Pararhizobium sp. A13: one gene and its partner. The main gene of each other region encodes a partner of the protein of the gene in region 2 in a complex. Links are inferred from orthologs where the notes say so. Each region holds a gene or a part of one and is shown on either strand. Other genes may lie near its edges. The genes, in order: uvrB and WI754_RS18200.

What was found.
Region 1: the proteins of WI754_RS18200 (region 2) and uvrB are in contact, whole or in part, in a crystal structure (PDB 7EGT), measured with the Thermus thermophilus proteins. The link is inferred for Pararhizobium sp. A13 from one-to-one orthologs. Residues at the interface, in WP_096412145.1 of Thermus thermophilus: His654, Arg656, Phe657, Gln666, Asp668, Glu669, Lys680, Arg681, Leu682, Ser683, Lys685, Tyr686, Ala687; in WP_096411307.1 of Thermus thermophilus: Glu23, Leu25, Arg26, Asp27, Gly28, Glu29, Arg30, Phe31, Arg55, Glu326, Asp327, Phe328, Glu379, Ser382, Gln383, His398, Gly400, Arg401.

What each region holds. Positions count from the first base shown.
Region 1 is NZ_CP149510.1:3,471,363-3,475,202, reverse strand. What follows is about bases 42-3,675. They hold uvrB (excinuclease ABC subunit UvrB), read right to left. Parts: upstream 3,350-3,675; coding sequence 242-3,349; downstream 42-241. Also shown: WI754_RS17100 (DUF1800 domain-containing protein), read left to right, coding at 3,728-3,840. UniProt on the Escherichia coli protein: The UvrABC repair system catalyzes the recognition and processing of DNA lesions. A damage recognition complex composed of 2 UvrA and 2 UvrB subunits scans DNA for abnormalities.
Region 2 is NZ_CP149510.1:3,698,742-3,702,105, reverse strand. Bases 168-3,325 are described here. They hold WI754_RS18200 (UvrD-helicase domain-containing protein), read right to left. Parts: upstream 3,005-3,325; coding sequence 368-3,004; downstream 168-367. Other genes in these bases: WI754_RS18195 (carboxymuconolactone decarboxylase family protein), read right to left, coding at 3,108-3,325; WI754_RS18205 (Lrp/AsnC family transcriptional regulator), read left to right, coding at 168-224. Also shown: more of WI754_RS18205, read left to right, coding at 1-167; more of WI754_RS18195, read right to left, coding at 3,326-3,364. UniProt on the Escherichia coli protein: A helicase with DNA-dependent ATPase activity. Unwinds DNA duplexes with 3'-5' polarity. Translocates on single-stranded DNA with 3'-5' polarity. Initiates unwinding more efficiently from a nicked substrate than double-stranded DNA.

The DNA of each region.
Region 1 (3,840 bases), 230 kb from region 2 along the record:
AACCCATGCAACGCCGTTTGAAGAGTCTTGCGCGCCGTGGACACGGCGCACTGGATTCCTGTGACAGGCACAGGAATGACGGAGGGTGGGGAAGCGTCTGCCTTCATCAATGATCGCCCGGGAAGGTGGTGCGGCGTCGCCCGGCGGCTGGTGGCGTTCAGTGGGGCGACCCGTTGGATGCGGGGCCGGGCGGGTCGATCCGTTCCCGGTCGCGGCGGAAGGCGTCAAATTCGTGCTGATATTACCGCCCCGGCCGCCCGGTCTTCCCCTTCGTCTTCTTCTGCCGCTTCACATCGCCCGCATCCTCATAGGAGCCGACGCCGGCCTTTGCGCGCAGGAAGGGTTTGGGGTCGTCGGACCCCCTCACCAAGTTCGCCGTGCCAATCGGCTTCGCCTCTTGGGGCGAACTATCCTCTCCCACGAGGGGAGTGGAAGGGCTTCGCAGCACCGGTTTTTCCGGCAGCTTGCCGCGGGTGTTGAGCGGCTTTTCGGTGCGGCCGACGGTCATTTCGTCGAGGTCGTTCTTGCGGAACAGCGAGCGGGCCGGGCGGGTCATGTCGGTGCCCGGGCCCATGTCGTCGAGGCTGGGTTTGGTGAAGAGGGAGCGGCCGGGTTGATCTCCCCCCTTGAGGGGGAGATGGCCCGAAGGGTCAGAGGGGGGTGTGGCGGCGGACTGGGAGTTCGAGGGGGCACCCCCCTCTGTCGGCTCTGCCGACATCTCCCCCTTAAGGGGGGAGATTGGGCCCGTGTTTGCCGCATCGCCCCTTATCCGGCCCTTCGGGCCACCTTCTCCCCGTGAACGGGGAGAAGGTGAGGTGCCCTCCATTGCCCTGGCCGGATTTCTTGCGTTCCCGGTCGCGCCTTCGGCGCTCCTCGCCTCTTGCCGGGCCATCGGGTCGTCCATGACGGCGAGTTCGGCGGCTTTGAGGCGCTTGATCTCGTCGCGCAGGCGGGCGGCGGTTTCGAAGTCGAGGTCGGCGGCGGCGTTGCGCATCTGTTTTTCCAGCGCTTCGAGATGGGCGGCGAGGTTGTTGCCGACCATGTCGGTGAGGCCGCCCTTGACGCCCTTGATGCCGATGTCGGCGCGGACATGGTCCTTCTCGTAGACGGAATCGAGAATGTCGGAGATCTTCGCCTTGACTGATTCCGGGGTGATGCCGTTGGCCTCGTTATAGGCCATCTGCTTTTCGCGCCGCCGCGCGGTTTCCTCCATGGCGCGGCTCATCGAGCCGGTGACCGTGTCGGCATAGAGGATGACCTTGCCGTCGACGTTTCTTGCGGCGCGGCCGATCGTCTGCACCAGCGAGGTTTCGGAGCGCAGAAAACCTTCCTTGTCGGCGTCGAGGATGGCGACGAAGCCGCATTCGGGGATGTCGAGGCCCTCGCGCAAGAGGTTGATGCCGACCAGCACGTCGAAAGCACCCAAGCGTAAGTCGCGGATGATCTCGATGCGCTCCAGCGTGTCGATGTCGGAATGCATGTAGCGGACGCGAACACCCTGCTCGTGCAGATATTCGGTGAGGTCCTCGGCCATGCGCTTGGTGAGCACGGTGACGAGGGTGCGGTAGCCGGCAGCGGCGGTCTCGCGGATCTCGCCGAGCACGTCGTCGACCTGGGTTTTGGCCGATCGCACCTCCACTGGGGGATCGATGAGTCCGGTCGGGCGAATGACCTGTTCGGCGAAGACGCCGCCGGACTGTTCCAGTTCCCAGGCGGCCGGGGTGGCGGAGACGGCGATGGTGTCGGGGCGCATGGCGTCCCATTCCTCGAAGCGCAGCGGGCGGTTGTCCATGCAGGAGGGCAGGCGAAAACCGTATTCGGCCAGCGTCGCCTTGCGGCGAAAGTCGCCCCGGTACATGCCTCCGATCTGGCTGACCGAGACGTGGCTTTCGTCGATGAACAAAAGGGCGTTGTCGGGGATGTATTCGAACAAAGTCGGCGGCGGCTCGCCGGGCTGGCGGCCGGTCAGGTAGCGCGAATAGTTCTCGATGCCAGCGCAGGAGCCGGTCGCCTCCAGCATCTCGATGTCGTAGCGGGTGCGCTGCTCCAGCCGCTGGGCTTCCAAGAGGCGGCCGCCCTTTTCCAGTTCGGCGAGGCGCAGTTTCAGCTCCTCCTTGATCGACTTGATCGCCTGGTTGAGCGTCGGGCGCGGCGTGACATAGTGGGAATTGGCGTAGATCTTCACCGATTTCAGGTCGTCGGTTTTCTGGCCGGTCAAGGGATCGAACTCGGTGATCGCGTCGATCTCGTCGCCGAACATCGAGATGCGCCAGGCTGCGTCTTCCAGGTGGGCCGGGAAGATCTCGATGGTGTCGCCCCTCACACGGAAACTGCCGCGCTGAAAGTCCATGTCGCGGCGCTTGTATTGCTGGGCGACGAGGTCGGCGAGCAATTGCCGCTGGTCGAGCGTGTCGCCGACCGTCATCTGGAAGGTCATGGCGGTGTAGGTCTCGACCGAGCCGATACCGTAGATGCAGGAGACCGAGGCGACGATGATGACGTCGTCGCGCTCGATCAGCGAGCGGGTGGCCGAGTGGCGCATGCGGTCGATCTGCTCGTTGATCGAGCTCTCCTTCTCGATGAAGGTATCGGAGCGCGGCACATAGGCTTCCGGCTGGTAGTAGTCGTAGTAGGAGACGAAATATTCGACGGCGTTGTCGGGGAAGAAGTTCTTGAACTCGGAATAGAGCTGCGCCGCCAAGGTCTTGTTCGGCGCCAGGATGACGGCGGGGCGCTGGGTCGCCTCGATCACCTTGGCCATAGTGAAGGTCTTGCCCGAGCCGGTGACGCCGAGCAGCACCTGGGTGCGGTCCTGGTTGTCGAGGCCTTCGACGAGGTCCTTGATGGCGGTCGGTTGGTCGCCGGCGGGCTCGTAGTCGGATTTCATGACGATCTGGATGCCACCCTCGGATTTCTCCGGCCGGGCCGGCCGGTGCGGCGTCCACAGCTTGCCATCCTTGAACAGGGGGTTGCCGGATTCGATCAGGGCCGAGAGGGCCTCGACCGTGGCGGTGACGCCGCCGGTGGCCAACGCTTCTGCATCTTCCAGCGACGTGTCCATGCCGGCGACCGGATTGAGGCCGGCGGCGGCGCGGGTCTTCGGATCGGAGGTGCCGCCCATCGACGTTCCCCGCGCGGACTTCGACGCGGCGATCTCGACTTTCTTGCGGTGTTTGCCGGCCTTCGAGGCGACGTCGTGGCGGGTCTCGATCGTCTCGGCCTCGGCCATGCGCTGCAGCTCTTCGGCCCAGTCGGCGACGTTCGACGACAGCGGCGCGCCTTCGAAGGACGATTGCGGGGCTTCCTCGAAACCATTCGAGGCGGGGGATTTCTTCGGAGATTTTGCCATGGCCGGAATATGGAGAGAGTCCGCCGGAAAGGGAAGGGGGCGATGAGTACAAAAAGGCAACGGATAGGCCGGCTACTGCCAGTTTCTGACACCATGGCGACAGCCGCATCGGGGGCGCGCGGCTGCAGGCCCGGATCGCCAACCAGGTCCATTCCGCGGCGCAGCTGAAAACGATGCACGAGGTGATCACGCTCGTCGTTTTTGCCGCCTTCTCGGTGTTCTGGCTGAAGGAAACCCTGACCTGGAACCATGCGATCGGCTTTTGCCTGATCGCCGGCGGCGCGACGTTTGTGTACAAGGGGTGAATTTGGGCGGGGCCGCCCGCAGATTCGCCACAAGCGTGCCGTAGCGGTAGGCCGATCGGCAGGGGAAGGTTTGATGGTACTGGCGTTTTCCACCATGGCGGCATTGCGGTTCGGCACCGGGTTCAGGCCCGGCCAGGCGCCGCCCGAGAGCGTCGAGGAGATGCTGGGGCAGCTCGATGCGGCGCG
Region 2 (3,364 bases):
ACACCATCGAGTATTTCGTCGAAAAGGTCCGGCGGTTTCCGCAGGTACTGGAATGCTACCTGATGCTCGGCGACTGCGACGTTCTGCTGCGCGTCGTGGCGGAGGATATCGACGACTACCGGCGCTTCCAGTCCGAGCATCTCAGCCGTATCAAGGGGGTGCAGAACGTCAAGACCGATGTCCCGAGCCAGGTGATCAAGCAGACGTCGGAATTGCCGCTTTAGGTGGGGGTATTCGCTGTGCCTGTTAGGGGGATCGGGCGGCCTGCGGGGGCTCGATTCTGTTTGAAAAGGAGACTGCCCGCGGCTTGGAAATGGATCCTCGGGTCAAGCCAGGCTTGACCCGAGGATCCACTCACAAGGTGCCCTCACACCCGCTCGACAAACCCGTCCAGCACCCGCTTCTGCCCCGCCCGATCGAAATCGATCGTCAGCTTGTTGCCCTCGATCCCGGCAATGTTTCCGTTGCCGAACTTGATGTGAAACACCCGGTCGCCGACGTTGAATTTCGAGGGTTCGTCGACTTTTGACTTGGCGATGAGTTCGCCGTCGATCGTGCGGGCGCGGGGCCCGGATTCGCCGTAGCCGATGCGCTCGATCGACACGCCGGAGCGGGTGCCCCAGTTGTCGCGGGTGGCGTCGGTCTTGTTGGCCTGGGCGCGTTTCCAGCCGGGGGTGGAGTAGGAATTGGCAAACGGTTCCTGCTTGTCGAAGCGGGACTGGCCGTAGCCGCCGCGGTTGTAGCCGCCATAGGATTGTTCGGCCTCCGACACTTCGACATGGGTGACCGGCAGTTCGTCGAGGAAGCGGGAGGGCAGCGTCGATTGCCACAGGCCGTGGATGCGGCGGTTGGAGACGAACCAGATGTGGCAGCGGCGTTTTGCCCGCGTGAGACCCACATAGGCAAGGCGGCGTTCTTCCTCGAGGCCCGAGCGGCCGCCTTCGTCGAGCGCGCGCTGGTGCGGAAACAGGCCTTCCTCCCAGCCGGGCAGGAAGACGGTTTCGAATTCCAGGCCTTTTGCTGAATGCAGCGTCATGATCGAGACGGCGTCGAGCTCTGCATTCTGCTCGACATCCATGACCAGCGCGATGTGCTCGAGGAAGCCGCGCATGCTCTCGAACGCTTCCATCGAGCGGATGAGCTCCTTGAGGTTTTCGAGGCGCCCGGGCGCTTCGGCCGACTTGTCGTTTTTCCACATGTCCGTATAGCCGGACTCTTCGAGGATGGTCTCGGCAAGCTCGGTGTGCGGCGTGGTCTCCAAGAGGCCCTGCCAGCGCTGGAACATGGTGACGACGTCGAACAGCGATTTGCGCGGCTTGGCCTTCATCTCGTCGGTTTCGATGAGATCGGCGGCGGCGGCGAGCATCGGGATGTTGCGGCCGCGGGCATAGTCGTGAAGGCTGCGCACCGTCGTATCGCCAAGGCCGCGCTTCGGGGTGTTGACGATGCGCTCGAAGGCGAGGTCGTCGGCGGGCTGGCAGACGAGGCGGAAATAGGCGAGCGCATCGCGGATTTCCAGCCGCTCGTAGAAGCGCGGGCCGCCGATGACGCGGTAATTCAGGCCAAGCGTGACGAAGCGGTCTTCGAACTCGCGCATCTGGAAGGAGGCGCGCACCAGGATCGCCATGTCGTTCAGATTGTGCTTCTGGCGCTGCAGCTGTTCGATCTCCTCGCCGACGGCGCGGGCTTCCTCTTCCGAATCCCAGGCGGCGTGGACTTGTACCTTGTCATCGTCGGGGTTCGCCCGATCGGTGAACAGCGTCTTGCCGAGGCGGCCTTCGTTATGGGCGATCAGATGGGCGGCGGCGCCGAGAATATGCTCGGTGGAGCGGTAGTTGCGCTCGAGCTTGATCACCTTGGCGCCGGGAAAATCCTTCTCGAAGCGCAGGATGTTGTCGACCTCGGCGCCGCGCCAGCCATAGATCGACTGGTCGTCGTCGCCGACGCAGCAAATGTTGATACGGCCATTGTCGCTAGCTGATCGTGACGACGAAGACCCCTCCCCAACCCCTTCCCACAAGGGCGAGGGGCTAGATTGCCGCGACCTCTCGTCCAATTCTGCATCCAATGATGATCGCGGCGAGTACGACCCGGCAAACCCCTCCCCCTTGTGGGGAGGGGTTGGGGAGGGGTTCTTTCTAACCGGACGCTGGGCGAGCAGCCTCAGCCACATGTATTGGGCGGTGTTGGTGTCCTGGTACTCGTCGACGAGGATATAGCGGAACTTGTCGTGATATTCCTTCAGCACATCCGGATGGGCGCGGAACATGCGGATCGGGTGGAGCAAAAGATCGCCGAAATCGCAGGCGTTCAGCGTCATCAGCCGGGCCTGGTAGGCGGCGTAGAGCTCGCGGCCTCTGCCGTTGGCAAAGGAGCGGGCGTCGCCTTCGGGGATGTCGGCGGGGCCGAAGCCCTTGTTCTTCCAGCCGTCGATCATCTGGGCGAACTGCTTGGCCGGCCAGCGCTTGTCGTCGATGCCCTCGGCCTGAATGATCTGCTTGATCAGGCGCACCACGTCGTCGGTGTCGAGGATGGTGAACGAGGACTTGAGGCCGACGAGTTCGGCGTGGCGGCGCATCAGCTTGACGCCGATCGAGTGGAAGGTGCCCATCCAGGGCATGCCCTCGACGGCGGCGCCGACCAGAACGCCGATGCGCTCCTTCATTTCGCGCGCTGCCTTGTTGGTGAAGGTGACGGCGAGGATCTGGCTGGGATAGGCGCGACCGGTCGACAGGATATGGGCGATGCGGGTCGTGAGCACGCGGGTCTTGCCGGTGCCGGCGCCGGCAAGCACCAGGACCGGGCCATCCAGCGTTTCGACCGCTTCGCGCTGTTCCGGGTTCAGGCCGGAAAGATAATCGGGTGCCCGATGCTGGTCACGCGCTGCCATGGCGCGGGCGGCGATGCCACCGGTGGGGGCGGGCGGCGCCGGCTGGTGCCCGCGCGTAGGACGCGGCGCCGGCTCCTCGTCGAAGAAGGGAATATCGTCAAATCCATTGCTCATGCGGCTCAATGTAGTGATTCGGAGCCGAAAGGCCAGAATTCCGTTCCTCTTTTATTCCGGGAAGTCCAGCTTCTTTGCGCCAGCAACCGCTTTTGTGCCGCGATCAGGGCCGATGATCGGCATCGAAGACGGGATCGACGGGAACCTGCAGCGCGGTTGCGAGCTGGTTGGTCTTGGCGGCGAGCGAAATGACGCGCAGGAGATCGGCATGCTGCTCGGCAGTCATGCCCTTGGCTTTTGCCGCGGCCGTATGCGAATGGGCGCAGTAGCCGCAGCCATTGGTGACGGAGACGGCGATATAGAGCATTTCCTTGGTCAGCGGATCGAGCGCCGAGGGTGTTGCCATCACCGTCTTGACCT